3 regions of the Paenochrobactrum pullorum genome follow, and region 1 is predicted to be linked to each of the others. Evidence: predicted binding sites of a transcription regulator. Region 1 holds the regulator's gene; each other region holds the start of a gene.

Region 1 (10,394 bases):
TGCATGATATAGCGGAGGCAGATTAAGGGGAGGAAAGGGGCTGGGCCGGGGGGCAAATACGAACCAAAATGAGACGGTTGCGCCTGCTATTGATGAGCGTGCGTTATTAAAAGAGCTGCGCGGAAATCTTTCTTATTCGCCTTTTTTGCCCGATCCTGCCATTCACGATTATCCGCTTGAAGGGCCACCCGCTGAGCCATTTGAAAATCTGGATGAAACCGGGTTTCGGGTTCGTATCCAATTATATATTGTCCAACTGCAATCGGCTTTGCAGGCCGAGCGTGAGCGGGGCACCGGTTTTTTACTGTTGCCGGTCAGTGCCGGTGCGGGTGTAATCACCTATTTTACCCAAGCACAGGAAACCAGCTGGTTGTCGCTTATACTGCCATTGTGTTTATTGGTGGCGATGCGCTGGTGGGTGCGGGAGCGGTATTATTGGTCATCCATCCTGTTGTTGGCGATTTTTTTCCAGATTGGAATGTTTTGCGGCAAGCTGGAAACCTGGCGTTATTCCACGGCAATGGTTGGCTCGGATGTTACGACGCGGTTGACTGGGCGTGTTGTCGGCTTGGAAGCGCAATATACCGGTGGCTGGCGGTTGACGATAGACGTCTTGTCAACCGAGCGACCCGTTTTACGCTATGCACCGGAGAGATTGCGAATGACAGCACGCGATATCCCCGCGCAAACGGAAATCGGCTCCACACTTACCGGACTTGTACGCTTGCGTCCCCATTCCGGGCCAGTACGACCGGGTAATTACGACTTTGCCTTTAATGGTTATTTTAAAGGTAATGGTGGCAATGGTTTTTACATGGGCACGCCTGTTTTGGCGAAGACTGCTTCATTAAGTTGGGTGGGGGATACATTTTCTTATGCTATTGCCACACTTCGCCATATTGTCGGCACCCGTGTCACCAGTGTGGTGAGCGGGGAAGACGGCGCCATTGCTGCTGCATTGATTTCGGGGCAGCGCGACGGCATTAGCGAGCATACAAATGAAACTTTGCGCAATTCCGGCTTAGCACATGTTTTGTCAATTTCGGGTTTGCATCTGGCCTTGGCCGCAGGTGTTGTCATTATCGGTTTTCGCAGCGTTGCAGGCTTGTTCCCATCCTTTGCTGCAAGGCATCCGATTAAAAAATATGCAGCCGCCGCAGCATTGTTTAGCTCTGCGTTTTATTTGGCGCTATCGGGCTCTGATGTAGCGGCGCAGCGCAGTTTTGTGATGATTATGGTGATGCTTGTAGCTTTGCTTTTTGATCGCGCGGCACTCAGCATTCGCAATCTTGCAATCGCAGCACTCATTGCCTTTATCAGCTCGCCGCATGAAGTGCTGGGGCCAAGTTTTCAAATGTCTTTTTCAGCAACAGCTGGTTTGGTAGCGGCCTTTGCGTGGTGGAGTGATAGAAAATCAGCACTCCATAATCAGGGCAAGATCGCTAAAAGACAAAAGAACTCGAAGCTCAAAAAATGGTTCGTGCCAATTGTTGCAACTGCCGCCACATCAATTGTCGCTGGTATTGCAAGCGGCATTTACTCAGCCTATCACTTTAATAATACAGCACCTTTTGGTTTACTCGGCAATATATTGGCGATGCCGGTGATTTCCATCATTATCATGCCTTTTGCGGTTTTAAGCTTGTTGTTGATGCCGCTGCAGTTGGATTGGTTGCCGTTGCAGATCATGGGGCTTGGCGTTTGGGGCATGCGACAGATCGCCGAGTTGGTTTCATCAATCGCACCGGCAGGAAATCCCGGAATTATATCATCGGGGGCAATTATCAGCTGGACAATTGCGGTGGTGATTGCAGTCATCTGCACGACGCGCTTGCGCAATCTTTCGTTATTATTAGTGGCTATCGGCTTTTTCTTTTATTTCGTGGAGAATGATCCCGATATAATGATTTCCGAGGATGCCAAACTGGTGGCGGTTGGCCTTGCCGATGGACGACTTGCTGTCAACCGTTCGCGTCCGTCGCGTTTCACAATTCAAAATTGGGCAAAAGCTTATGATGTGAGCGAGATTGTTCCACCGGTAATAGCTGGTTCAAAGAAAAATGGCACTTATCAGGAAAATGCATTTTATTGTGAAGAAAACATCTGTTCAATCACACTCGCTGACGGGCGTATGCTGAGCTATACCGAAACACTAAGTGCAGTCGAAACGGCGTGTCATATTGGGGATGTGGTTATATTGGCAGTGGCGGGTAAAAAACCGGAATGCATGGCTGCAGATAAGCTCGTGATTACGCGGCGGGAGTTAGCTTTGAAGGGGGCGCTTGAGATCAGGCTTGGCGATCCAGTTATTCAAGAGGTTAATGCCAAAAATAATGTTTCGGCAGGTATGGGATTACATCCGGTCTTTGAAGACGAGAATGATGCTGACACTTTTGAGAGTGAGCTTGATGAACCAGAACCATATGATGCTATCACAAATGTGGCTGCTACTGACCTGCAATCTCAACAATCTGTTAGTAAGAATTTAGAAAATGATAATAAATTACTGAAATATAATGATAAATTGACATATTCGGTTGGTGATCCGCAACGCCCGTGGCATCTATATCGTCTATACTCCCGCGCGGGGCGTGGCCTTGCCGATTATGTGGCTCCAAAGGCAAAAGCTAATCAGAAAAATTCACCTATCAATGATGATAATTGATCATCCTGCATTATCGCTTACGGCTGTATTTATTCAAGAAAACCAAATTTCGATGAAGCTGTTATGATCCTAAAATTATGGCAATAATTTACGATCTCAATAGACGCTGAAAAACAAAGATGCCCATGAGCTTAATAATAAGATAACCGTTCGGCAGGCGTAAACTTTAGATCATATATGATTGCGTCTCGGTTTCATAAGCCACACAAATGTTATGAAAGGAACCAAACCAATTATCATTGTGACATAACGGTTTGGTTCGCATCGGGTTTAATAATTGCACTGGCCGGATTAGTAGCGGCGTATCAATCCGACCAGCTTGCCCTGAACCTGTACGCGGTCGGGGCCAAAAATTCTGGTTTCATAAGCAGGGTTGGCAGCTTCGAGTGCGATGGATGCGCCTTTGCGGCGGAAGCGTTTTAAGGTTGCTTCTTCGTCATCGACAAGGGCAACGACGATTTCTCCCGGATTGGCGTTATTGCCGCGGCGGATCACAACCGTGTCACCTTCAAAAATTCCGGCTTCGATCATCGAGTCGCCTTTCACTTCGAGTGCGTAATGCTCGCCAGAGCCGATCATATCCATCGGTAAAGTGATGGTACGTGTCTGGTTCTGAATGGCGGAAATGGGGACGCCGGCAGCAATGCGCCCCATGACAGGCACAGAAATTGTATCGCTGTTTTCAAAAGCAGCATCCACTGGTGCGGTTTCGGGTTTTGCTGGTGCAGCAGGTTTGCCCAGACTTCCTTCAATCACGCTTGGGGAGAACTTTTTTTGGGAGTTTAACCCCGGGGCAATGGAATCGGGCAGGCGGATGACTTCCAATGCGCGGGCGCGATTGGGAAGGCGGCGAATGAAGCCGCGCTCTTCCAATGCGGTGATCAGACGATGAATACCGGACTTGGAGGCCAAATCCAAAGCATCCTTCATTTCATCAAAAGAGGGCGGGATGCCGACTTCTTTCAGACGTTCGTGTATGAAAAGAAGTAATTCATGCTGCTTGCGGGTTAACATAAGCTAAAGCCCCCCAGAGTTAAGAATCAAATTTAAAAACAAATGCAGAACAAACACTATCTGTTCTTTGCTTGTTCTGCAAGTGTCTCTTAATCATATTTTAAGGTGGTAAAAAATGGATACTTGCCGCGAAGATTTTTTTGCATTAGAACAAAGTAGGAACTTAAAATTAAGTGGCATATCTCTTGTGGAAACAGGCTATAATTGCTGACATCTGCCGCAGGATGGATGTGCTAAATCATTGGCGGCTGTTATCTGTAGCAGTTAACCAAAGTTAAAAGATAAGGTGGAGTTAAGCGCATGGCAGGTAGTGTCAACAAGGTTATACTGGTCGGCAATCTTGGTGCGGATCCGGAAGTCAGACGGCTAAGCTCCGGTGACCCTGTCGTTAATTTGCGTATTGCGACTTCTGAAAGCTGGCGCGACCGCCAGTCCGGTGAGCGCCGCGAAAAGACCGAATGGCACAGTGTTGTGATTTTCAATGAAAATCTGGCCAAAGTCGCTGAACAATACTTGAAAAAAGGCGCGAAAGTTTATCTGGAAGGCGCTTTGCAGACCCGTAAATGGCAGGATCAGAACGGCAATGAACGCTATACGACTGAAATCGTGTTGCAGAAATTCCGTGGTGAATTGCAGATGCTCGACAGTCGCGGTGAAGGCGGCGGACAGGGCCGTTCTTTTGACGGTGGCGGTCGTTCGCAGATGTCTGATTATTCCGGTGGCGGTTCATCGGGCGGCTCTGATTTTGGTAGCTCAGGTCCATCATCCGGCGGCGGTTTCTCACGCGATCTGGACGATGAAATTCCATTTTAATGAAAGAAACCGATAAAAATGAGCATTTAATTGCAAAATTTTGATCGGTTTTTGCATGAAATTTAAGGAATATGCGCGAGTTTTGATAAAAACTCGCGCATTTTTTATATGTGTGGTTTATCTTTTCCAGCCGCTATGCTCGATATGACGACCGCTTTAAAAAAATTAAAAAACTTTAATCTGTTTGCTATTCGTCAATGTTCTGGGGTTAAAATCATTTTGGATGAATGGCGTTTATCGATTCCGTAACAAGTGTATAAGCACTTGCAAATGAGCCGGAAAGCCTGTGCGCTGAGGGAAGTTTGATGATTAAGAAAGTGATGATCGTTGAGGATAATGAGCTGAACATGAAGCTCTTTCGCGATCTCATAGAAGCCCATGGCTATGAAACTATCCGCACCCGCAACGGGCTTGAAGCGCTTGACTTGGCGCGCGAGCATCGCCCGAACCTGATTTTGATGGATATTCAGTTGCCGGAAGTCTCTGGTCTTGAAGTCACCAAATGGCTGAAGGATGATGAAGAACTGAAAGTTATCCCTGTTATCGCTGTCACTGCATTTGCGATGAAGGGTGACGAAGAGCGCATCAGGCAGGGCGGGTGTGAAGCTTATATTTCAAAACCGATTTCAGTACCGCGTTTTATCGAGACAATTAAATCTTATCTGGGTGATGCTTAAAGTGTATTTCGAAAAGTGTGAAGCGGTTTTCGGATGAGATACGCGGAAAAAATAAAATGTCAGAGCATTTCTAACGATTTAACTTAATTCGGAAATGCTCTGAAATCTAACGCAAAACCAGAATTTGGCAGTTTGCTCCGGCATCAATGGCCGGTGCATTGGCTTCTCTGATTATGAGAGCATTGGCGCGCGCCAACATTCCCAGCATGGACGAATCCTGTACGGGCAAAGGCTGCACGATTAAATCGCCTTGATCGTCAAGGATATATTCCGCACGTACATAATCACGGCGATGATCATTTTCCGGCATATGGATTGAGAGTGTCGCCTTGCGGATATCGGCGCGATAGCTGTGGCCGGTTAATTTGGCAATCAGCGGCAGCAAAAATAAATATCCGCAAACCATGCTGGAAACCGGATTTCCCGGCAGGCCGAGCACATGAATGATGCGGCCATTGGCGGCGGTCAGGCTGCCATGCATAAGTGGTTTGCCCGGACGCATAGCGATTTTCCAGAAATCCAGTTCCATGCCGCAGGCGGTGAGTGCTTTATGCACCAGATCATGATCGCCGACAGAGGCGCCGCCAAGTGTTACCAGCACATCGACATTATCATCCATCGCCCGCTTGATAGCAGCAATGATTAAATCTGTCTGATCCGGCACAATGCCTAAATCTATCGCTGTTGCATCTTGTGCACGCACCAGTTCGGCAATGCCGCTGGAATTGGACGAAATGATCTGGTCTTCTGCCGGAATTTTCCCCGGTGCGACAAGCTCGTCACCGGTTGCCAGAATAGCAACGCGTGGGCGGCGGGTGACTTGCAGCTCTGCATTGCCGCTGGCGGCGGCAAGCGCCAAGGCAGCTGCATCAAGTTTGCGCCCAGCTGGTAATAGTTCTTCGCCGAGTTTGAAATCCAGACCGGCGCGGCGGATATGTTTGTGTTTGATGATCTCGCCGCAGACTTCGATCATATCCCCATTGCGGGTGACATTTTCCTGAATAACCACGCTATCGGCGTCAGCCGGTACCGGTGCGCCGGTGAAAATGCGGATGGCTTCGCCTTTAGCAATTTGCCCAAGATAACGTTTTCCTGCAGCTGCTTCACCGATCACACGAAACTGACTGGGATAGCTGCCATCTTTGTTGGCGCGTACCGCATAGCCATCCATGGCGGAAGCATCAAAAGGGGATTGCAAGTAATGGGCGACCATAGGCGCGGCGAGGGTGCGCCCGCCTGCCTGATGGATGGAAACTGTTTCACTCAGGCCCGCTTGGACATTTTCAGTCAGACGCTTTAACGCCTCATCAACGGGTAAAAGTGCCATTTTTATTTATCCTTGGAGGATGTAAACCAATCGCCGGATTTACCGCCGTGCTTTTCAATCAAATGGATGTTTTGAATAGTCATGCCTTTATCAACGGCTTTCGCCATATCGTAAATGGTGAGGCATGTGACGGATGCTGCGGTGAGGGCTTCCATTTCAACGCCGGTGCGGCCTTTCAGGCGCGCATTCGCGGTGACTTTAAAACCTGGCAGATTTTCATCCGGCTCGATCTCGATACCAACTTTAGTGAGCATCAACGGATGGCAAAGCGGAATGAGATCAGCGGTTTTTTTGGCAGCCATAATGCCGGCAATGCGTGCAGTTGCCAGTACATCACCTTTGGCGGCATTGCCGGAGAGAATAAGAGCAAGCGTTTCAGGTCGCATGACAATCGAAGCTTCGGCGACAGCTAAACGCTCGGTTTCCTGCTTGTCGCCAACATCGACCATATGGGCCTGTCCGGATTGATCAAGATGGCTCAGCTTGCTCATAGGCTTCAACCTCAGGCTGTCTGACCGGTCAGAAGGGTGTGGGTTGCAGAACGCACATCCTGTTGACGCATCAAGCTTTCACCGATCAGGAAAGTTTCGATGCCGGATTTTTGTAAACGCAGGCAATCGTCATGGGTGAAGATACCGCTTTCGCCAACCAGTAGATAATCATCCGGAACCATTTTGGAAAGACGTTCACTGACGGCCAGATCCACTTCGAAATTGCGCAAGTTGCGGTTGTTAACGCCGAGCATTTTCGACTGCAATTTGAGCGCACGTTCCATTTCAGCTTCGTCATGCACCTCAATCAATGCATCCATGCCGAGCGAGAAAGCGGCCTGTTCAAGCTCTGCAGCCAGCTGATCATCAACACTTGCCATGATGATGAGGATGCAATCAGCACCCCAACTGCGTGCTTCATAAACCTGATAGATGTCAAAGAGGAAATCTTTGCGCAAAGCTGGCAGGGAACAGGCGTTGCGCGCGGTTGTCAAAAACTCCGGCGCACCCTGAAATGAAGGTGTGTCGGTGAGAACGGACAAGCAAGCCGCGCCACCTTCTTCATAGGCTTTGGCCAGCAATGGCGGGTCAAAATCCGGACGGATCAGTCCTTTGGACGGGCTGGCTTTTTTAATTTCGGCAATCAGGCCAAATTGTTTATTGGCTTTCTTTTGCAGCAAAGCATTGAAAAAACCGCGTGTCGGCAGCTGATCGGCAATTTTTGCCTCAAGCTCTGCAAGCGAGACTTTGGTTTTAGCTGCCGCAATTTCTTCCCGCTTATAGGCTTCAATTTTTTTCAAGATATCAGTGCTCATACCATATCCTTATTCCGCTTGCTCATTGGAAACCTGAACGAGCTTATTCAAGACATTGAGTGCTGCACCGCTGTCGATGGAAAGGGCAGCTTGCTCTACACCTTCTTTCAAAGTTGAGGCATGGCCGGCAATCAAAAGGGCTGCACCTGCATTCATCAGCACAATATCACGATAGGCATTTTGTGCGCCATTGAGCACGTCTCTCAACGCTTCAGCATTATATGCACCGTCGCCGCCTTTAAGTTCAGCCGGTTCTGCACGGCGAATGCCGACATCTTCAGGGCTGATTTCAAAGCTGCGGACTGTGCCATTTTCCAAGGCGCTGACATGGGTGACGCCGGTGGTGGTAATTTCATCAAGGCCGTCACCATAAACAACCCATGCGGCTTCAGAGCCTAGTTCTTTCAGCACATGTGCTAAAGGCTCCACCCATTCGCGCGCATAAACGCCGACAAGCTGACGCTTTACATGGGCAGGGTTGGAGAGGGGGCCGAGCAGGTTGAAAATTGTACGTGTGCCAAGTTCCACCCGTGACGGGCCGACATGGCGCATGGAGGAATGATGGTTGGGCGCAAACATAAAGCCCAAGCCCGCCTCATAGATGCAGCGGCTGATCAGATCGGCATCGGCTTCAATATTGACACCAAGTGCAAAAAGCGCATCGGCAGCACCGGAACGAGATGACAATGCACGATTGCCGTGTTTTGCCACCGGAATGCCAGCACCTGCCACCACAAATGCCGAGCAGGAGGAAACATTGTAGGAGCCTGATTGATCACCGCCGGTGCCGACAATATCAATGGCATTGGCAGGGGCTTTGACTTCCGTGACGCGGGACATCATCGAGGCGACAGCGCCGCTGATTTCAGGCACGGTTTCACCGCGTACGCGCAGAGCCATCAAAAAGGCGCCGATTTGAGAGGGCGTCGCGCGCCCTGTCATCATGATATCAAAAGCTTGTTTTGCTTCTTGCACATTGAGCTGCGTTCCGAGCGCAACTTTTGCAATGAAATCTTTAAAATCAACCATACTCACCTCTAAAATGCCATCGCATTGTTGATCGCGGTTTGATTGATTTTAACCGGATATTGTTTCTGCAATTCGGCAATGAGCTGTGTCAGAAGGTCATCAGACAAGCCATTGGCAGCAGCTTTGCGGCGATCTTCTGTGATTGATTCTGCACTGATACCGGCAGGTTCAACCACATCGGTGACTTTAAACAGGATTTGCGCATCATTGTTTGGTGTCGCGGCCGTGTCGACATGGCCGTTGGCACCACGGAAGATCGCAGCAACAGCGGCAGAGCCAAGCTCAATATCGTTGGCTGCACGGGTAACCCCACGTTTGGTGTTTTTTGTGACGCTCAGTTCTTCTGCCAGTGCATCGAGTGATGTACCGTCCTGAATTTTCTTTTTCATATCGTCAGTTTTAGCAATCAGATTTTTAATTGCTTCATCGGCCTTCCACGCCTCGACAACTGTATCTTTCACTTCATCAAGCGTGCGGTCACGGGCAGGAATGATATCATCGGCCTGATACCAGAGGAAACCATTGGTGCCCAACGAAAGCGGGTCATTATCAATGCCTTTGTCGGTTTGGAACAGATTTGCGACGAGCTGAGCCTGAGCAGGAAGGTTTTCAACCGGCTTTTCATTCATATCGTTGCCTTCGGCATCAATGGCATCAATGGTAATCGATTTCAAACCAGCCTTGGTTGCAGCTTCAGCCAGAGGCACCCCATTGGAAATGTCCTCTTCAAACTGATCGCGCACATTGGCAATGGCGGTCGCTGCAATGGTGGTTGCAAGGCTTAAGCGAATTTCTTCTTCAACTTCGGCAAGCGGCTTAGTGTGTGCGGCATCTATTTCGGTTACTCGGATAATCACAGGGCCAAACGCACCTTTGACAACTTCACTTGCCTGATTGTGGGGCAGGGCAAATGCTGCTTCTGCGAGTACCGGATCCGGCAGTGCGGTTTTTTCAAACGTACCGAGTTTGATGTCTTCAGCCGACTTGTTGAGTTCTTTGGCCAGATCATCGAAGCTCATGCCGGTTTTAATTTTTTCGGCAGCAGCATTGGCAGCTGCTTCATCAGTAAAGCTTAACTGTTCGATTGTGCGCTTTTCAGTGGTTGAATAGCGACTCTGGTTTTTTTCATAATAGTCGCTGACTTCTTCAGGTGTAATCTGGCTTGGATCAGCAATATCGGCTGGCTCCAGCTTGACATAAGTAAGCTTGCGATATTCAGGTGCTGCATATTGCGACTTATTGGTTTCAAAATAGGTTTTAAGCGCATCTTCGGAAGGGGCAGCAATATCGGCAACCTTTTCCGGCTGGATGGTGATGTAATCAACTGTGCGGCTTTCGCCTTCATAAAGTGCAAGTGCTTTCAGCAATGTATCAGGAACGCTGATGCCATCGGTGACAGCTTCAACAATTTGCTGACGGCGGGCTACTTGCGTGCGGCTGTCGAGATAATCCTGCGCACGAATATTGGCCTGACGCATCACGGCATCGAATTGTGCTGGGCTGAAACGGCCGGACACATCATGGAAGGACGGATCTTCGGCCACCAGACGGGCGATTCCGTCT
Region 2 (10,394 bases), on a different contig from region 1:
CAGCAATCGTGGTGATTGCGTGTAATACCGCCTCTACATTGGTACTCGATGATTTGCGCCGCGCTTTTCCGTTTATGAAATTTGTCGGTACCGTTCCGGCGATCAAACCGGCGGCAGAACGCACCCGTTCCGGCCTTGTTTCGGTGCTCGCAACACCTGGCACTGTGCGTCGTGCCTATACCCATGATCTCATTCAGTCTTTTGCTTCAAAATGTCATGTGAAGCTGGTGGGCGCCAATTTATTGGCAACCCTTGCAGAGGCTCATATTCGTGGTGAGAAAATTGATGAAGCGCAAGTGAGCGAGCAGATCGCTCCATGTTTTGTCCAAGAAGACGGACGCAGAACCGACATTGTTGTGCTGGCTTGCACGCATTATCCGTTTTTAGCCAATGTTTTCCGCAAACTTGCTCCGTGGCCGGTTGATTGGCTTGATCCGGCAGAGGCGATTGCACGGCGCACGATTTCGCTGTTGCAGGAGAATGAGGGGCTAGGGGAAGGCACCAAGTCACCGGTAAATAGCGACCACCCACATGATGTGGCAGAGTTTACTTCCGGCAAACCGGATTTCGCTATTCGCCGCTTGTTGCAGGGCTTCGGCCTGAATTTTGATCATATGGGCAAGGACGAGAGAGGTTAATCCTTCTCTTCCCGTTTGATGTGTTCGGATGGGGTTTGCGGGCGGCCAAGGCCGGATTTGCCAAATGTATAGCCGGTTTCAACGGCTTTGTGGCCAAACTTATTGCGCAAGATATCCATTGCGAATTCAGCTTTTGCGCGCCGTGTTGCTTCGATGTCAACCAGATCGGGCGGGTCGGCGCGTTCATTGCCACTCAGATCACTGACACCGATGCCAAGCAGACGAAATTTTGTACCGTCCAGCTCTTTTTCAAGCAAGGTCAGGCCGGTATGAAAAATACGGTCGGCCAATTGTGTCGGGCTGCTCAATTGACGATTACGGGTATGGCTTTTGAAATCTTGGGTTTTTAATTTCAGCACAATCGTATGGCCTGCTATGCCACCATTTTTCAAACGATGCGATACTTTTTCCGATAATGCGCGCAATACCGGTATCAGATCGCTTGCCGCAAACAGATCATGATTAAAAGTTGTTTCGGCTGAAACACTTTTCATTTCATGTTCCGGCTCGACACGTCTGGTGTCTTGCCCGCGTGAGAGGCGATAAAGACGCTGCCCCATCACGCCGTAGGCTTTCATCAGTACACTTTCTTCGATGTGCTGCAATTGCTCAATGGTACGGATACCATCGCTGTTGAGCTTAGCAGTTAAGGCTTTGCCCACACCCCAAATGATCGACACCGGCTTATTGCGTAAAAAGGAAAGCGCTTCCTCTTCACCAATCACTGCAAAGCCGCGCGGTTTGTCGAGGTCGGAGGCGATTTTTGCCAAAAATTTACAGTAGGAAAGCCCTACTGAAATTGTGATGCCGATTTCTTTTTCAATACGATGAACAAATTTGGCCAGTACAAAAGAGGCAGGCGCTTTGTGCAAGTTCTCTGTGCCGCTTAAGTCCAGAAAAGCTTCATCAATGGAAAGCGGTTCGACAGCCGGTGTGAGCTCGCGCATCAATTGACGCACCTCACGGCCAACTTTGCTGTATTTTTCCATATTGGGCGGAATAACCACTGCATGCGGGCAGGCTTCCAATGCCTTGAACATCGGCATGGCAGAGCGAACGCCATGGATGCGCGCGAGGTAACAGGCGGTGGAGACAACGCCGCGTGTACCTCCACCGATAATCAGCGGCTTGTCGAGCAATTCAGGATTGTCGCGTTTTTCAACTGCTGCATAAAAAGCATCGCAATCAATATGGGCAAGCGAGAGCTTATAAAGCTCTTTATGGCGCAATAAACGCGGACTGCCACAAGCATAACAGCGATGTGATTCTGCGCTTCGTTGCATACGAAGGCAATCACGGCAAAAACCTGTTTCCGGGGCGTTTAAAGCAGACATCTCTTTCATGGGTTGATTATAGCGTAAGGTGAACATATTGTGAACATGTTTCGACATATTTTTATGTGCACCTATACGACATTAGTAACAGGGACGGCGAGTCGGGCTTGACAAAATTGCTATTATCGCCAACCCTGTTGTTATGAAGAAACATGTCACATCCATTTTCCATCGGGTTAACCCGATCGCAGGATATTAGCCCTCGGAGACCGGCTTAGCGCAGCTGGCACTCAGGGGGAGACATGGTATTTATGTTTGCAAATTAACCAAAGCGCTTTCAATTAAAAATTAAAATAACTGGTCTCAGGTCGTCAAAACCCTGAGGGCGGATATCATTCAAACGATAGTGGGATCGCCATGAGCGGAAAGAATCGTAAAAAGCCGAATATTGTTATCAGCCAGTTGGATCATGATCGGCTGATGGGGCTTGCGGAAGATGCGCCGGAGCGCGTTGCTGCGGTGGCTGATGAGCTGATTGCCGAATTGGAACGTGCAAAAATCGTGGCCGTCGGCAAGGTTCCGGCTCATGTTATTCAGATGGGATCTGCGATTGAGTTTAAAACGCAGGATGGACAACAGCGCCGTGTAACGCTGGTTTATCCGGGTGAAGCAGATATTGCGGAAGGCAAAATTTCTATTTTGACGCCAATTGGTGCGGCTTTGATTGGTCTTGCATCGGGTCAGAGCATTGCTTTTGCGGCGCGCGATGGCAAAATGCAGGAATTGAGTGTCGTGCAGGTCAGCAAACCGGGTGAGACTTTACCGCCTGTTGCGGCTGACGGTAATGTGGAAGTTGTTGATTTTGCTGCACGCAAACAGGCGGCAGATGCTTCTTCAGATGATGATGGTCCCGGTCCAAGCGCAGCTTGACCTAACGCATAATATCCAAGCGCAGCTTGACTTAACGCATAGCGTCCAAGCGTAGCATGACCTCGTGCTTTAAGCCCGAGCACAGCTTGACCTGATATATAATGTTCAAGCGGCGCTTGAAGGCAAGTTGGCCTTGAGAATTTCATAAAAAAGAGCGCTGTAGTGGCGCTCTTTTTTGTATTTAAATATGTTTGATTAAAATTCGCTCATTTGCCCACCCGGCAATTGTCTGGCGGCAGTGACGACAGAGTTAGGCTCTGTTTCGGTCGCCTCACAAAAACGCATCAAAGTTGGCTCATGCGCCAGCAGAAATTGCAAAACGCCGCTCAAAAAACCTGGCTCACGCGCCGCATTGCGGATAGCGGATGCATCTATTCCGGTAAGGGTGAGGAAGCGTGACATGAGTTCCGGCTCTTGTGTCAGCCAGATCAGGGCTTCAATGGCGAGTGCTTCAGCTTGCTCATTATGGGCTGTTTTCACGAAAGGGGTCCTTTTTTATCAACTGGTTTGACTATTATCGTGAAAGCGGCGCAGTTTGATAGTTTTAAAATCAAGACTTTTTATCACGAAATAAAAAACACGGCGGCACTGCATGGTGCAGATGTTGCTCATATGCGAAAAAATGCTTTATATGGTCTGCAAGCTCAGGCTTTACCTTGAATATATATCAGCGGATTTATATCTGCGATTGATCACCGGAGACATTTCATTGGCACTGGATATTTCTTACCTGACCGCTGCGGGCGCCGGGGCATTATCATTTTTATCCCCATGTGTGTTGCCGTTGGTGCCGCCTTATCTGTGCTATATGGCTGGTGTCAGTGTTGATGATTTCCGCCAAAATGATGCGAGTGTGAAGGCCGATAAAGCTGTCGCAGTCAGCAAGCGCCGTGCTTTGCTGATTGCCTCACTTTCTTTCGTGCTGGGCTTTACTACCGTTTTTGTCGCTCTTGGTGCCGGTGCATCGTCAATTGGACATTTCTTGCGCCAGTGGCAGCAGGAAATTGCAATGGCCGCAGGTGTGGTCATCATCATTATGGGGCTTAATTTCTTAGGCGTGTTCCGCTTGTCGCTATTGTCGCGCGAGGCACGTTTTCAGGCCAATCGAGCCCCGGCCACACCGCTTGGCGCTTATATTATGGGGCTTGCCTTTGCTTTCGGCTGGACACCTTGCATCGGACCGGTTTTAGGGCCGATCCTGACTTTGGCTGGCGGCAGCAGCACCGTTGGTGAAGGTGCGGCTCTTCTTGCCGTTTATTCACTGGGTTTGGGTATACCATTTGTTTTGGCAGCTAGTTTTTCCGGTGCCTTCATGCGCTTTTTGGCCAAATTTAAAGTGCATTTGGGTAAGGTCGAAAAGGTCATGGGTATATTGCTGATTATTGCCGGTGTTCTATTCCTGACGGGCGGTATGCAGGCATTTGCGTTTTGGCTCTTGGAAACCTTCCCGATTTTAGGTCGTTTGGGTTAAAATATTAACGAAATAATGGTGATATTCTTCGTGAATATAATCCACAAAATTGCTCTTCAATAACGGATAAACATTATGACCAGCCGCTCCTGTCTTTCTGTTGTGCTTGCCGCGGGTGAAGGCACACGTATGAAATCAGCCTTGCCGAAAGTTTTACATAAAATTGCCGGTCTGCCATTGGTTTGCCATGTGGTCAAAGCGGTGCAAGCAACGGGTGAAAGCGATGTGGCGCTGGTGGTTGGTCGTGGTGCAGATGCGGTGCGCGGTGCGGTTGAGAAAATAACTGCAAATGTTTCATCATATGAACAGGTCGAGCGTTTAGGCACGGCTCATGCCGTTCTTGCAGCACGTGATGCCATTGCACACGGCTACGACGATGTGCTGATCGTTTTTGGCGATACCCCGCTGATTGAAGCGCAGGCCTTGGAGCAGGCGCGTACGCGTCTGGGCGACGGTGCCGATGTGGTTGTGATGGGCTTCCGTCCGGAAAATCCGCATGGCTATGGCCGCTTGATTGAAGAAAACGGCAAGCTTGTAGCTATTGTCGAAGAAAAAGAAGCTAATGACGCCCAAAAAGCCATTGGCTTTTGCAATGGCGGTTTGATGGCGGTGCGTGGCCAGCATTTGCTGGCACTGCTGGATGCGGTGGATAATAACAATGCCAAGGGCGAATATTATCTAACCGATATTGTGAAACTTGCGCATGACAAAGGCTTGCATGTTGTTGGCGTTGAAGTGCCTGTCGATAATGTGATTGGCATCAACAATCGGTTGGAATTGGCGCAAGCCGAAGGCATCTGGCAAAACCGTAAACGTCAGGCGATGATGATTGACGGGGTGACATTGCTGGCACCGGAAACCGTCTATTTCGCGCATGATACTGTAATTGAGCCGGACGTCATTATCGAGCCGAATGTATTTTTCGGCGAGAAAGTCAGCATTAAAACCGGTGCTATCATTCATGCTTTTTCCCATCTGGAAGGCGCTGTTATCGGCAATGATGCACAGGTTGGCCCTTATGCGCGTCTTCGTCCGGGTGCTGATTTGTCGGCAAAAGCCAAAGTCGGCAATTTCTGCGAAGTGAAAAACGCGAAAATCGGCGAGGGCGCCAAGGTTAATCACCTTTCTTATATTGGTGACGCAACGGTGGGTGCGAGCGCCAATATTGGTGCCGGTACCATTACCTGCAACTATGATGGCTATAACAAGTTTAAAACCGAGATCGGCGAAAACAGCTTTATCGGCTCCAATTCATCACTGGTTGCACCAGTGCGCATTGGCGATAATGCTTATGTGGCTTCCGGCAGTGTGATTGTTGAAAATGTGCCGGATAATGCGCTGGCTTTAGGGCGTGCCCGTCAGGCGGTCAAAGAAGGCCGCGCGTCGATTTTGCGTGAAAAATATGCTGCTCTCAAAGCGCAGATTAAAGCCAGAAGAGAAGGCTGACACTCATGCTTTTCAGTTTTAAAAAAGGCTGAAAAGCATGAGTGATTATATCTGAACACAGTTTATCTTTATGCAGAATGCTCTGTCAGGGCAGCTCATTTTTAAAAAGCCCTGACAGATTTATTATCAGTAAATATCTATTCGACTAAACTCGGGAATTTTAATTATGTGCGGAATTATTGGTATCGTTGCCGGCAGAGATGTGGCGTCTCTTTTGGTCGACAGTTTGAAGCGGCTTGAATATCGCGGTTATGATTCTGCTGGTATCGCAACCCTTGATGGAGGTGCTTTGGCGCGTCGTCGTGCCGAGGGCAAGCTGGTCAATCTTGAAAACCATTTGAAAGACCAGCCTTTGCCGGGTGTCATTGGCATCGGGCACACCCGTTGGGCAACGCATGGCAAACCGGTTGAGCGCAATGCGCACCCGCATATGACCAAGCGATTGGCTGTCGTCCATAATGGTATTATTGAAAATTTTGCAGAACTGCGTGCCAGCCTTCAGGCTGATGGCTATGTGTTTGAAACTGAGACAGACACCGAAGCCGTAGCTCATTTGGTTACCCGCGAGATGGATCGCGGCCTGCCGCCGATTGAAGCGGTCAAAGCTGCCTTGCCGCAATTGCAGGGTGCTTTTGCGCTGGCGATTATTTTTGAAGGTGTTGAAGGCCTGCTGATTGGTGCGCGTCAAGGGCCGCCACTGGCAATCGGCTATGGTGACAATGAAATGTATCTGGGTTCAGATGCGATTGCTCTGGCGCCGCTCACCGATATGATCTGCTATCTGGAAGATGGTGATTGGGTTGTGGTGCGCAAAGACGGTGCCACTATTTATGATGCACAAAACATGGAAGTGAAACGCGCTGTCCAAAAAGTACAGTCACAGGAGTTTCTGGTTTCCAAAGGCAATCACCGCCATTTCATGGAAAAAGAAATCCATGAGCAGCCGGAAGTGATCGGCCATACATTGGCGCATTATCTCGATCTCTCCACCGGCACTGTGCGTCAGGATGTGGCGGAACTGGATTTCAGCAAGATCGACCGTTTGTCGATGTCTGCCTGCGGTACTGCTTATTATGCGGCTGCAATCGGCAAATATTGGTTCGAGCAGATTGCGCGTTTGCCGGTGGATATCGATATTGCATCCGAGTTCCGCTACCGTGAAATGCCGCTTTCCAAAGACACTTTGGCACTGTTTGTGTCGCAGTCGGGTGAAACAGCCGACACGCTGGCTTCACTGCGCTATTGCAAAGCGCAAGGCTTGAAAATTGCTTCAATCGTCAATGTGACGACCTCCACTATTGCGCGCGAATCTGATGCTGTTTTCCCGATTCTTGCAGGACCGGAAATCGGCGTGGCTTCCACCAAGGCTTTTACCAGTCAGCTCACCGTGATGGCATCATTGGCGATTATGGCTGCCAAACAGCGTGGTGTGATTGATGACGCACAAGAGCGTGTACTGGTCAAGCAATTGTCGGAAGTGCCGCGCATTGCCAATCAGGTACTCAAACTTGAAGGCGAGATTGAGAAAATTTGCCGTGAATTGGCGCAAGTTAAACATGTGCTCTATTTAGGCCGCGGTACCTCTTTCCCGCTGGCGATGGAAGGCGCTCTGAAATTGAAGGAAATCTCTTACATTCACGCCGAAGGCTATGCGGCCGGTGAATTGAAGCATGGGCCGATTGCCTTGATTGATGATTCAATTCCGGTGATAGTGATTGCACCGTCTGATCGTCTTTATGAAAAGACCGTTTCCAATATGCAGGAAGTGGCAGCACGCGGCGGACGCATTATTTTGATTACCGATGCAGAGGGCGCCAACAACGCCAGTGTTGATACAATGGCGACAATTATTCTGCCCGAAATGGCTGAATTTATCACCCCGCTGCTTTATGCCTTGCCTGTGCAAATGCTGGCCTATTACACTGCGGTTTTCATGGGAACCGATGTGGATCAGCCACGAAATCTTGCAAAATCGGTAACAGTTGAATGAAAGTAGCTGAAAAGCTTGCCTCAGCGCTGGCTTTGTTCTAGCCAATAGAAAACTTAAAACTTAGCAGTGACGAGCCAGTATGTCCCTTATTGATACACGTACGCCTGAACCAAAACGTTTTATCTCCGGCGCCACCGGCGATTGGGAAGTTGTGATTGGCATGGAAGTCCATGCGCAGGTCACTTCAGAATCAAAGCTGTTTTCCGGCGCTTCCACATCTTTCGGTGCCGAGCCGAATGCCAATGTGTCGCTGATTGATGCAGCGATGCCGGGCATGTTGCCGGTCATTAATATGGAATGTGTCCGTCAGGCCGTTCGTACCGGCCTTGGCTTGAAGGCACAGATCAATTTGAAATCGGTTTTTGACCGCAAAAATTATTTCTATCCTGATCTGCCGCAGGGCTACCAGATTTCACAGTTCCAGCAGCCGATTGTCGGTGAAGGCAAGATCATGATTTCGGTTGGCCCTGATTCCAAAGGCCAGTTTGAAGATGTGGAAATCGGCATTGAGCGCATCCATCTCGAGCAGGATGCCGGTAAATCCATGCATGACCAGCATCCAACCATGTCTTATGTGGATTTGAACCGCTCCGGCATGCCGTTGATGGAAATCGTCTCCAAGCCAGATTTGCGCTCGTCCGATGAAGCCAAAGCTTATCTGACCAAGCTGCGCACCATTGTGCGTTATTTGGGCACCTGCGATGGCAACATGGACGAAGGCTCGATGCGCGCCGACGTTAACGTTTCTGTGCGTCGTCCGGGCGGCGAATTTGGCACACGTTGCGAAATCAAAAACGTTAATTCGATCCGTTTTGTCGGTCAGGCGATTGAATATGAAGCGCGTCGCCAGATTGCAATTTTGGAAGATGGCGGCAAGATTGATCAGGAAACCCGCCTGTTTGATCCGGCTAAGGGCGAAACCCGTTCCATGCGCTCTAAAGAAGAAGCGCATGATTATCGTTATTTCCCTGATCCTGATCTGCTGCCGCTTGAATTTGATCAAGCTTTCGTTGATGCGCTTGCCGCAGACTTGACCGAATTGCCGGATGACAAGAAGCATCGCCTGATCGAAGAGCAGGGCATTTCGGTTTATGATGCATCTATTCTGGTTACTGAAAAAGCGATTGCTGATTATTATGAAGCGGTCGTTAAGGGTCGTGATGGCAAGATTGCTGCCAACTGGGTTATCAATGATCTGCTCGGTGCTTTGAACAAGGCTGGTAAAGATATTGAAGAAACACCGGTTTCCGCCGATCAACTGGGCGCTATCATTGATCTGATTAAAGAAGGCACCATTTCCGGCAAGATCGCCAAAGATCTGTTTGAAATTGTCTGGAATGAAGGTGGCGACCCGAAAGCCATCGTTGAAACCCGCGGCATGAAGCAGGTAACCGATACCGGTGCGATTGAAAAAGCCGTTGATGAGGTGATTGCTGCCAATCCCGACAAAGTGGAACAGGCAAAAGCCAAACCATCTTTGGCTGGTTGGTTTGTTGGTCAGGTGATGAAAGCAACCGGCGGTAAAGCAAACCCGCAGGCTGTCAATGATCTGGTCAAAGCCAAACTTGGCATCGAGGAATAATATGTGGGTTCGTACAGCCGCTGAAGCGGATTTAAAAGCCGTTCACGAGCTGCTGTTGACCACGTGGAGCGCAAGTTTTGACGATGTACTGGGTAAGGAGATCGTCAAAACAATCACCAATGAGTGGCATTCATTGTCGGCTTTGAAAGCCAATTTGAAGCGCCCTTATTCGGAGTTTTTGGTCGCAGATGATGGCAACGGGCGTATTATCGGTATGGCCTATGCCCATCAAGAGACCCGTGAAACAGCAAGCCTCAATCAACTTTATGTGTTGCCTGAAGAGCAGATCAAAGGCGTTGGTACGACACTGCTGGATGAGATCGAAACGGCTTTTCCGGGTGTTACTGCAATGAAGCTTGAAGTGTTGGAAGTGAATGTCCGTGCCCGTCGATTTTATGAGCAAAAGGGCTACATCCAAATTGGCCGCAATGCAGAGTGGGGTTCTTTGAATTTTAAAGAACCTGTATTGATTTTGCAAAAGAGCCTGAATGCTTGGGTGATGTGAAGATGGCGGCCTTCAAACTTCCGTCTTTTTTTATTTCAGCGTCAAGATGACCCGCTATCGGAACTTGCCATCTTGCGTTGAAAAGTCCATAAGCCAATGAACGATTTACGTGACGTTTAACGCCGACAGAACCGCTTAAATATTTTGGATCCGGAATAAAGCCATGATGAAATTTTTGACACAGTTCTTCACTTGGTGGAATGGGCAGACGCTCGGAACCCGCCTGCACACATGGCGTAAAGGTGAACGTGTGGGCGAGGATGAATTCGGCAATATTTACTATCAGGGCGGCAAGGATTCTGAAGGTCGCACCCGCCGCTGGGTGATCTATAACGGCTATTCTGAAGCAAGTGCCATTCCGGCTGGTTGGCACGGCTGGATGCATCATCGCGTTGATACACCGCCTTCACAGGAAGATTACAAACCGCGTGAATGGGAAAAGCCACACCTTGCCAATCTCACCGGTTCACCGCTTGCCTATCGCCCTAAAGGTGCGATTGCGTTGCCGGGAACTACGCAGGGAGAACGTCCTCGTGTAACCGGTGAATATGATGCTTG
Region 3 (10,394 bases), on a different contig from region 1:
ACGGTGGAAAGATATCCGATCCATTCAATTTTATTGTCAGGTGCATTTAATGCATCTTCTACATGGGGTAAGGCCGGATCGCCGTCTTTGCCGGGTGCTGCCGAAATGACAATATGAGTGGCGTTTTTTAAATGACTTGCAAAATTCGGGTCAATTGCATCTTCTGCAAATACGAGTGGCTCAATGCCATATTGTTTTAACGTTTCAAATTTTTCTATTGAGCGGGTTGTGCCATAGATGGATTGGGCATTGTCTTTCATTTTCTGTGCGAAAAATTGCGCTGAATAACCTGCACCGATAAGAAAAATCCGCATAGCTACTGGCACCTGTTCCATTCATCTAAAACATAAGGGTCGGTTTCATCTTTAGCATAATGCGCGTGTAATGGGCTAATTTTATCGTGAGGCAATAATTGCCGCAAAGCCCAGACAGCCGTGCCGCGCACTAAAGGATCTGGATCGTTCAAATGGTATTCCAATTGCGGCACAAAGCTTGAAAAGCCGGAATTGCCGGCAGCAATCATCACATTGCGTAAGAAGCGATTGCGGCCGATGCGCTTGATCGGGGAGCCGGAGAAAAAAGTGCGAAATTCGGCATCGTCTAAATTCAGCAGAAATTCCAGCGAGGGGCTGCGCAGATCTTCGCGGGCGCGCAGTTTGATTTCCTGTGCTTTTTGAGCAAATTTATTCCACGGGCAGGCCGATAAGCAATCGTCGCAGCCATAGATGTGATTGCCAATGGCTTTCCGAAATTCGTGCGGGATCGGGCCTTTATTCTCAATCGTTAAATAAGAAATGCAGCGCCTTGCATCAATTTTGAAGGGAGTAGGAAAAGCATTGGTCGGGCATACATCAAGACAGGCGCGGCACGAGCCGCAATTGTTGCGATTGGGTTCATCGGGGGGCAAATCCAGCGTGATGAAAATAGAACCCAAAAACAACCATGAGCCATAGTCGCGGCTGACCAAATTGGTGTGTTTTCCCTGCCAGCCCATACCGGCTGCGGCGGCTAGGGGCTTTTCCATCACAGGTGCCGTGTCGACAAATACTTTAACCGCGCCGCTTGCGCGCGCGATGAAGCGACTGGCAACATGTTTGAGCTTGCCTTTGATAATGTCGTGGTAATCGCGATTTTGCGCATAAACCGAAATGGCACCGCGGTCTTTATGTTTCAAAACTTCCATCGGGTCATGTTCGGGGCCGTAATTCATGCCGAGCATGACAATGGTGCGCACTTCCGACCATAGGGTTTGCGGATTGGCGCGACGCTCTTCTGTTTCCTCCATCCACTCCATATCGGCGTGATAACCATTGTCGATAAACTCGCGCAGGCGTTCTGGTGCCTGCGGAATGGAACCGGGATGGGTAAAAGCCACGACGTCAAAACCTGCTGCGCGGGCTTCATCCGCGAGCAGGTTTTTGAGTTTCAGCTTTTTGGCCGTTTCTTTGTCGTCAGAAGTCAAGGTCACCATAATGTGCCACCGGCGCCAATCCACGAACCCGGTCGTTTAATAGCGGACGGAAGGATGGGCGCGATTTCATCCGCGCATACCAGTCCCGTGCCGCTGGTGTTTCAGTCCATTCAATTTCGCCCAAATAATCCAAAATGGAAATAGCACTTGCGGCTGCCATATCAGCATAAGTGGCATGTCCACCACCCAACCAGTCACGCGTGGCGGCCAGCCAGTCCAGATATTTCATATGCTGGCGGATATTGGTGCGTGCGGCGCGGATTGCGGTCGAATCAGGCGCACTGCCGCCTATTTCTGCCGACATCTGCAATTTATAAACGCGTTCGCGCACAATATGACGGGTTACTTCATTTTCAAATTTGACCAGAAACCAATCAACCAGACGGCGCACTTCAGCGCGCTCCATCGGGCTTTCCGGTAGAAGTCGACGATTACGCTTCAAGGCACCGCGTGTTTCGTCGAGATATTCAGCAATCACCGACGCACCAATAACCGCTAGATCATTTTCAGCCAGCAAAACCGGTAAAGTGGCAGCAGGATTGATCGCTAAAAACTCTTTACGGCGTGCCCAGGGGCGTTCTTCGATAAGCTCGGCATCAACGTCATATTCGTTGAGAATAAGACGGGTATAGCGGGAACCGGACGACATGGGATGATGAAAAAGCGTAAGCATGACCGCAGGCAACAACACTTTCAAATATGGCTTCCAAGCATAGTCAATATGACTGACATAACAGAAACTTCGTGAAGCGCTGCTGCTATGTTGAACTGCCGGAACCCGTCGACAAGGATTAGGGTGCAAAGATTGGAGGAAATGTTTTTCCGTAAAATAACCTGATAGGCATTTATGCTGAAATTATTGTTAAGCTTTCATGTTTAAAATGTGGTCAATGAGCATTTTTATATGCTTAAGTGACAAAAGGCAGCAGTTTATGAACATCTATAATTTTCTTGAGGCGGGTTTTTTGGGCCTCGTGGAAGGTATGACCGAGTTTATACCTGTGTCATCGACCGGGCATTTATTGCTGGTCGGACATTTCTTAGGCTTTGAATCCGCCGGAAAATCCTTTGAAGTACTGGTGCAACTCGGCGCTATTCTTGCAATTTTGAGCGTTTATGCAGCTAAAATCATGCGCTTGTTGCGCGATTTTTCCAGTGATGCCAAAACACGTCGTTTTGTGCTGGGCGTGTTGGTGGCTTTTCTGCCAGCGGCTTTCATTGGTGCATTGGCGCATGGATTTATCAAAACAGTGCTGTTTGAAACCCCGATGCTGGTTTGCATTATGTTGATTTTGGGCGGTTTTATTTTGCTCTGGGTCGACCGGATCGACTTGAAGCCGCGTTATCATAATGCAATGGATTTCTCGCTGCCAATGTGTCTGATCATTGGTTTTGTGCAATGTCTGGCGATGGTGCCTGGTGTGTCGCGCTCAGGCTCAACCATTGTTGGCGCTTTATTGCTTGGTGCCGACAAGCGCTCGGCGGCTGAATTTTCATTCTTTTTAGCGATGCCGACAATGGCGGGTGCTTTTGCCTATGATCTTTATAAAACCCACAATCAATTGTCATTCAATGATGGCGCATTGATTGCGGTTGGTTTTGTGATGGCCTTTATTTCCGGCGTCTTTGTTGTGCGCTATTTGCTCGATTATGTATCACGTCACGGTTTCAAGCTGTTTGCATGGTGGCGGCTGATTGTCGGTGCTGCTGGTATGGCTGCTTTGATGGTGTGGGGCTAAGAATTCAAAATGCCGGTTAAGTAACTTAACCGGCATTTCTTTTTATTCATTCATCATCAACAAGGCGCAGATGCCATTGCGGTTCGGAGGTAGGTGTATCGGGTGTTGGTGGGCTGCCAAGTTCAAGTGTTTCAATTTTTTCGCCACGGCGGCTGATTTTGGAGGATGAGATCAGAATATCATCAATATCTTTATTGGCTTGCTGGAAATGGGTTTGTAATTTGCGAACACGCTCGTCAAGCCGCGTTACATCTTCCATCAAGCGCATCACTTCGGCTTGGATAAGATGGGCTTGCTCCCGCATACGGGTATCTTTCAATACCGATTGGATTACCTGAATTGAAAGCATCAAAAGCGATGGGGAGACGATAACGACGCGGGCACGATGGGCTTTTTGAATAAGCGATGAAAAATGCTCATGGATATCTGCAAAGACCGATTCTGACGGCACAAATAAAAAGGCCGTATCCTGCGTTTCACCGGCAATCAGATATTTATCGGATATATCTTTGATATGGACTTCAATATCGCGGCGGAATTGTTGCGCGGCTTGTTTTTGTGCCTCCGCACTTTTGGCCTCGCGCACCGCTGTCCATGCTTCCATCGGAAATTTGGCATCAATCACGAGTGAGGGCGCATTATTGGGCATACGGATGATACAATCCGGACGGGTTGCATTGGAAAGTGTTGATTGAAACTCATAAAGCCCTTGCGGTAAAGCATCGGCGATGATCGCCTCCATCCGTGCCTGACCATAAGCGCCGCGGCTTTGTTTATTGGCAAGAATGGCCTGTAACTGCACCACTTGTCCGGCCAGTGATTGTATATTGTTTTGTGCCGTATCAATCACCGCAAGCCGCTCTTGCAGTTTGGCAAGATTTTCATGCGTTGATCTGGTTTGTTCGTTCATGGTGTGACCAAGGCGGTTGGTCATGCCGTCGAGGCGCTCGCGGATGGATTGATTAAGCTCGGATTGGCGCGAGCCGAATACTTCCGCCATGGTTTGCATCCGGCCTTGCATTTCGGCCTGACTTTTCAAAATTTCAGCCATGCGCATTTCTGCGTCACGGGCGCGCTCTTCGGCGAGCATTTCGGTGATCATCGCGTTTTTCGCGTTACGGTTGCCCATCCATATAAACAGCAGCCCTATGAGAATGACGGCAAGAAAAATTGCGCCGAGCAAAAAACCCGCTGAAAATTGATATTGGCCAAGCTGAAAAACTGGCTGTGTCAGGCTATTTGTGTTTTCCATACATATTGCTTTAACCGATTCGCGCATGAATTAAGAGATCAAAACAGGAACATTTTATCATTCGGCCGTTCACGAGCATTGACGTGGTAACTTGTAACAATTAGGTGAAACCCATGTCGATAAAACCACTGATTATTTTACCCGATCCTGTCTTGCGTTTGGTGTCAAAACCGGTTGAGCGTTTTGATGCACAACTGCAAGCTTTTGCTGATGATATGTTTGATACCATGTATGATGCACCTGGTATCGGGCTTGCTGCTATTCAGGTCGGTGAGCCGATCCGTCTGGTGGTGATTGATCTGGCACGTGAGGGCGATGAAAAAGCGCCGCATGTGTTTGTCAATCCGAAGATCGTGCATTCATCCGATGAGCGCAGCATTTATGAAGAAGGCTGTTTGTCTATTCCGGAATATTATGCTGAGGTAGAACGTCCCGCACGCGTGCACGTTGAATATCAGGATGTGCAGGGTAAGCCACAGGCAATGGAAGTCGATGAATTGATGGCCACATGCATCCAGCATGAAATTGACCATTTGGATGGCGTTTTGTTTATTGATCACATTTCCAAGCTGAAACGCGATATGGTGATCAAGAAATTCAAAAAAATCGCCAAAGAACGCCAGCAAAGCAAGCAGGTGCTATAATGTCATTGCGTGTCGTTTTCATGGGAACGCCGGAGTTCTCCGTACCTGTTCTCACCGCTATTATTGGTCATGGTTATGATGTGGTTGCCGTTTATTCGCAGCCGCCGCGTGCCGCAGGACGCCGTGGTCTGGAGTTGACCAAGTCCCCTGTACATCAAAAAGCGGAAGAATTCGGCATTCCTGTCTTTACGCCAAAAAGCTTGCGTTCCGAAGAAGAGCAGCAAAAATTCCGTGATCTGGAAGCTGATGTTGCAATTGTTGTCGCCTATGGCTTGTTATTGCCGCTGCCGATTTTGGAAGGCACGCGCCTTGGTTGCTACAATGGTCACGCGTCGCTATTGCCGCGCTGGCGCGGTGCGGCACCGATCCAGCGCGCCATTATGGCTGGCGACAAAGAGACCGGAATGATGATTATGAAAATGGATGAGGGGCTGGATACCGGCCCTGTTGCCATGGTTGAGAAAATCACGATCACCGAGAATATGACCACCGGTGAATTGCATGACAGGCTGAGCATGACAGGTGCGGATTTGATGATCCGTGCATTGGGTGCTTTGGAGCGTGAAAGTCTGACGCTCAGTCCTCAGGACGAAGACGGTGTGGTTTATGCCGCCAAAATCGACAAGGCGGAAGCGCGTATTGATTGGTCGAAGCCAGCTGAAATTGTGCATAATACCATTCGTGGCTTGTCGCCTTTTCCGGGTAGTTGGTGCGAGATGGAAATTGGCGGCAAAGTGGAACGCGTTAAAATTTTGCGCTCTACTTTGGCCGGAGGTTCAGGCACACCCGGCACCCTTCTTGACGACAAGCTGACCATTGCTTGCGGTGCGGGGGCTGTGCGATTGCTGAGCCTGCAGCGCGCTGGTGGCAAGGCATTGCCGGCATCCGAATTTTTACGCGGCGCAGCCGATTTGCGGGTTCTTTGAAGAATGCCGCGTTATCGGTTGACAGTTGAATATGACGGCACGCCTTATGTCGGCTGGCAGCGTCAAGAAAATGGTCACACCATTCAGGCGGCTATCGAGCAGGCTTTCAAGCGCTTTACCGGTCAGGATTTAACGCTTGGCGCGGCAGGACGCACCGATGCAGGTGTGCATGCCTTGGCTCAGACTGTGCATGTGGATTTGGAGCGTGACTGGTCGGCCGGTAAACTCCGTGAGGCCTTGAACGCCCATCTGGCGCAATGGCAGGAGAAGGTCAGCATTATCAATGTGCAGAAAACCGTTGATCATTTTGATGCGCGTTTTTCTGCCCGTGGCCGTCATTATCTTTATCGCATTCACAATCGTCGCCCGCCGTTAAGTATTGATCTTAATCGCGCATGGTGGGTGTCCAAACCGCTTGATCATGAAAAGATGCATGAGGCTGCGCAGCTTTTGCTCGGCGAGCATGATTTTACCACTTTTCGCGCGAGCCAATGTCAGGCAAAAAGTCCGGTCAAAACATTGGATCGTCTGGATGTGACACGCAATGGCGAGATTATTGAAATTCGGGCGTCGGCGCGCTCGTTCCTGCATAATCAGGTGCGCTCACTCGCCGGTAGCTTGATGGAAGTCGGTTCCGGCCGCTGGACCAGCCAAGATTTGGTTGCTGCATTAGAAGCGCGTGAGCGTTCGCGTTGTGGCGCGGTTGCACCGCCTTACGGGCTCTATCTTATCGGCGTCGATTATGATGATCCAGTTTAATAACCGGCGTTAAAATCGTAATTAATGCCGAATAATTCTTGTAACATGATGGTGATGGCAAAAGACACCATGAACATCGCAATATAAAAGGGCAGGGCAAAACTGGTTGGTTTTTGCAGAGCCGTGCGTGTGAGGCGATAGCTCATTACGATAATTGCGATCATAAAGACAAGCGACAGAATGCTTATGGTTTGGCTGCGCTGTTGCATCACTAATTGTACCAGGCTGATGGGCGCAAAAGCCCATGCCAACAATGCTGTGCCCCAGTTGCTGGCAATGACATAAGGGGCAAAGCGTTTGGCAATACCAATTTTGCTAACGACAAGGCCAAGAAGAAAAATCGGCAAAATCCATGCCGTAATATCAACAATTGCTGCTTTGATGACGATGGAAAAACGCATGGCAGTTTCCTCTCGCCCGCCGGTAAGTTCTGCTGCATAGGCAACCCAACCCGCAAGCAGTGGCGGAAGGCTTACAAGAATTGCGTAAAATGAGCGCCAAAAACCATCGGCTGAGATGTCGAGATAGGCAAGCCCGTCGGACTTGCCGGTCATCATGCGCCAGACACCGTAGAAATAGCGGTAAATTGTGTCGATTGTTGGCAAAGTTCACAAACCTTAACTGACGCGAGGAGGAATAATTGGCTGTAAGCTTAGGAAAATAAACGCAAAAATACAACAGATACAGCTTGCCTTATTGGCGGCATGTTTTGTCGCTATTCAATAAGTCTCCAGTCGATGTAAAAGTTTCAATACCGTTTACATCCCCCTTATAAGACGAGGACTTTTGTCCTCGTCTTATTTGTTCCAAGGTTAGTCACGCAACAAATCATTGATCGATGTTTTCGAGCGGGTGCGTGCATCGACACGTTTGACAATGACCGCACAATAAAGACTTGGGCCCGGCTGACCATTGGGCATTGGTTTGCCAGGCAATGCACCTGCAACGACCACAGAATAAGGCGGCACTTCGCCATAGGTGATATTGCCGGTTTCGCGGTCGACGATCTTGGTAGATTGGCTGATGAAAACACCCATACCAAGCACCGCGCCTTCACGGATGATGCAACCTTCAACCACTTCCGAGCGAGCACCGATAAAGCAATGGTCTTCGATAATGGTCGGACCTGCCTGCAACGGCTCTAAAACCCCGCCAATGCCGACGCCACCAGACAGATGCACGTGTTTGCCGATCTGGGCACAGGAACCAACGGTTGCCCATGCGTCCACCATGCTGCCTTCACCGACATAGGCGCCGACATTGACAAATGAGGGCATCAGCACGGCCTTTGGTGCGATATAAGCGGAATGTCTGACAACGCAATTAGGGACTGCGCGAAAACCAGCTTGCAGAAATTCCTGCTCACCCCAGCCATTAAATTTGGACGGCACTTTATCCCACCATGAGGATTGGTTGGGCGAGCCGCTGATGAGTGCCATTGGCTTGAGACGGAAAGAGAGCAACACGGCCTTTTTCAACCATTGATGGGTGTACCAGTTGCCATTTTCTTGTTTTTCTGCGACACGAAGCTTGCCTTCGCCCAGCAATTGCAAGGCATGTTCTACTGCATCGCGAATTTCGCCCTTGGTATCAGGGGTAATCGCTTCAGCTTCTGTAAATGCATTTTCAATGATGTTTTGAAGTGAATGAAGATCGGTATGTTGCATTGGTGCGAGACTTTTCAATAGCGAATTGTAAGAGCAGTTAAACACTGCGGGCGTAATTAAAATAAGGCTTAAGTGCTTATGGATAGTGGAAACACAGGGTTCACGCAATCTTGATATACAACAACAGAATGATTTTTTATTCACCCTTGTAATGCTATGCATCTTTGATGACGATGTGAAATAACAGGAATGAGACAGGATAAAATATGAATCCGATTGAGAAAAACGGTTGGACGCCATTTCCGAACTCACAGGAAGCTGTGAAGCAGGCAGCGGAAGTGCCTGTAACCCCACAAACCACATCCGACGCTTACCGTTTGGCTTTTGACGATAATGATTTTCTGACGCGACGTGAATTGCGCCCTGTACGTTTGCAACTTGAACTGCTCAAGCCTGAAATGGTGCTGGCAGATCGCGGTATCAAATCAACCGTTGTGTTGTTTGGCGGAGCGCGTATCCCTGAACCGGGTGGCGAGGCATGGGCTGCCAAAAACGAATTGCAAAAGAAAAATCTCGAAGCCAATGCCAAATATTACGAAGAAGCACGTGAGTTTGCACGTCGCTGCTCGGAATATTCAGCAACCACTTATTACCGTGAATTTGTTGTAGTGACAGGCGGCGGCCCCGGTGTGATGGAAGCGGGAAACCGCGGCGCACAGGATGTGGGTGCGCCAAGCATCGGTTTGAATATTGTGCTGCCGCATGAGCAGGCGCCCAATCTTTATGTGACACCGGAGCTATGCTTCAACTTCCATTATTTTGCTATCCGCAAAATGCATTTCCTGATGCGTGCCAAAGCATTTGCCGTGTTTCCGGGTGGTTTCGGAACAATGGATGAATTGTTTGAAACCATGACGCTGATCCAGACCAATCGTATGGAGCCGGTGCCATTATTGCTGTTTGGCAAAGAGTTCTGGAGCAAGGCCATCAATATTGATTATCTTGCCGAGCAGGGCACTATCTCACCATCCGATGTGGATCTTCTGACCTTTGTTGATACGGCAGAAGAAGCATGGGAAGAAGTGAAGCGCTTCTATTCATTATAAGTTTTTAAAAAAAGGCGGCAGAGTTAAAAACTGGCGCCTTTTTAATTTGTCTCAGAGTACCGATTTTAAGAATGCTCCGATATTATCGGTGACATAATCAACTTCATCAGTGTAGCTTTCATCGCTTTCCCAGATTTCCGAAAACGTCGGTTCGAAATTATTGGGTACGATCAGCACGGTTTTCATGCCAAGATTTTTCGGTACAGTGAGATTGCGCGCCAAATCTTCAAACATCACCGACTTTGTCGGATCGACCGAGAATTTTTGCAAGAAACCGTCATAGGTTGCCTGTGCCGGTTTTGGCATTAAATCGGCGGCGACAATATCAAAAATATCGTCAAAACAATCGAGAATCCCGAGCTGGCTGGCAGCACGCTCGGCATGGGTTCGATCCCCATTGGTGAAGATAAAACGACGACCTGGAAGCTGGTTCAGGATCTTCGCCAAATCCGGATCAGGTTTCAGCCATGTATAATCAATATCATGTACTTTCATCAGAAAGTCGTCCGGATCGATATTGTGGACTTCCATCAAGCCTTTTAGCGTGGTGCCGTAATCGCGGTAGAACTGTTTTTGCAATTTGCGCGCATCATCGTGATCAAGCTGCAACAACTCCCGAATATAGGCCGTCATCCGTGCGTCCACTTGCGAAAACAAATTGGTTTCGTGCGGATAAAGTGTGTTGTCGAGATCAAACACCCAATCTGTAATATGCGAAAAAGCTTGAGCATCCGGTATGTTAGTCATCACATCCTCAGAAAATAAAGACCACAATAAAATCCAGCAGCCGGCATTGTTTCAATACCGGCTGCTACAGACAAGAGACGCTTGTAAATTTTAGCGTACGATCAATGTGCCGGCACCGCGCTCGGTGAAGAGTTCAAGCAGAA

What was found. The regulator LexA, encoded in region 1, represses DNA repair genes until DNA is damaged. The targets are predictions, from matches to a motif close to TGTTCNNNNTGTGTTCNG.
Region 2: the regulator LexA is predicted to act here: its motif matches at 2,001-2,018, upstream of JNC77_RS05650 (DNA polymerase IV).
Region 3: the regulator LexA is predicted to act here: its motif matches at 4,497-4,514, upstream of def (peptide deformylase).

The regions. Positions count from the first base shown of each region.
Region 1 is NZ_JBHEEH010000002.1:154,255-164,648, forward strand. Features, by position in the region: gene JNC77_RS06970 (ComEC/Rec2 family competence protein) at 146-2,665, shown strand; gene lexA (transcriptional repressor LexA) at 2,957-3,679, opposite strand; gene JNC77_RS06980 (single-stranded DNA-binding protein) at 3,980-4,492, shown strand; gene JNC77_RS06985 (response regulator) at 4,798-5,169, shown strand; gene JNC77_RS06990 (molybdopterin molybdotransferase MoeA) at 5,276-6,496, opposite strand; gene moaC (cyclic pyranopterin monophosphate synthase MoaC) at 6,499-6,987, opposite strand; gene trpC (indole-3-glycerol phosphate synthase TrpC) at 6,999-7,802, opposite strand; gene trpD (anthranilate phosphoribosyltransferase) at 7,812-8,831, opposite strand; gene JNC77_RS07010 (SurA N-terminal domain-containing protein) at 8,840-10,394, opposite strand, start outside.
Region 2 is NZ_JBHEEH010000001.1:1,183,774-1,194,167, forward strand. Features, by position in the region: gene murI (glutamate racemase) at 1-638, shown strand, start outside; gene JNC77_RS05650 (DNA polymerase IV) at 635-1,981, opposite strand; gene rnk (nucleoside diphosphate kinase regulator) at 2,330-2,842, shown strand; gene JNC77_RS05660 (DUF3572 domain-containing protein) at 3,038-3,322, opposite strand; gene JNC77_RS05665 (hypothetical protein) at 3,350-3,502, shown strand; gene JNC77_RS05670 (cytochrome c biogenesis CcdA family protein) at 3,552-4,313, shown strand; gene glmU (bifunctional UDP-N-acetylglucosamine diphosphorylase/glucosamine-1-phosphate N-acetyltransferase GlmU) at 4,389-5,759, shown strand; gene glmS (glutamine--fructose-6-phosphate transaminase (isomerizing)) at 5,926-7,749, shown strand; gene gatB (Asp-tRNA(Asn)/Glu-tRNA(Gln) amidotransferase subunit GatB) at 7,829-9,331, shown strand; gene JNC77_RS05690 (GNAT family N-acetyltransferase) at 9,333-9,836, shown strand; gene JNC77_RS05695 (NADH:ubiquinone oxidoreductase subunit NDUFA12) at 10,000-10,394, shown strand, end outside.
Region 3 is NZ_JBHEEH010000012.1:34,434-44,827, forward strand. Features, by position in the region: gene JNC77_RS14010 (SDR family oxidoreductase) at 1-314, opposite strand, end outside; gene queG (tRNA epoxyqueuosine(34) reductase QueG) at 317-1,471, opposite strand; gene JNC77_RS14020 (glutathione S-transferase family protein) at 1,452-2,144, opposite strand; gene JNC77_RS14025 (undecaprenyl-diphosphate phosphatase) at 2,404-3,210, shown strand; partial or broken gene JNC77_RS14030 (DNA recombination protein RmuC) at 3,257-4,303, opposite strand; gene def (peptide deformylase) at 4,576-5,106, shown strand; gene fmt (methionyl-tRNA formyltransferase) at 5,112-6,032, shown strand; gene truA (tRNA pseudouridine(38-40) synthase TruA) at 6,036-6,791, shown strand; gene JNC77_RS14050 (hypothetical protein) at 6,788-7,396, opposite strand; gene dapD (2,3,4,5-tetrahydropyridine-2,6-dicarboxylate N-succinyltransferase) at 7,604-8,458, opposite strand; gene JNC77_RS14060 (LOG family protein) at 8,665-9,504, shown strand; gene JNC77_RS14065 (pyrimidine 5'-nucleotidase) at 9,556-10,251, opposite strand; gene argB (acetylglutamate kinase) at 10,342-10,394, opposite strand, start outside.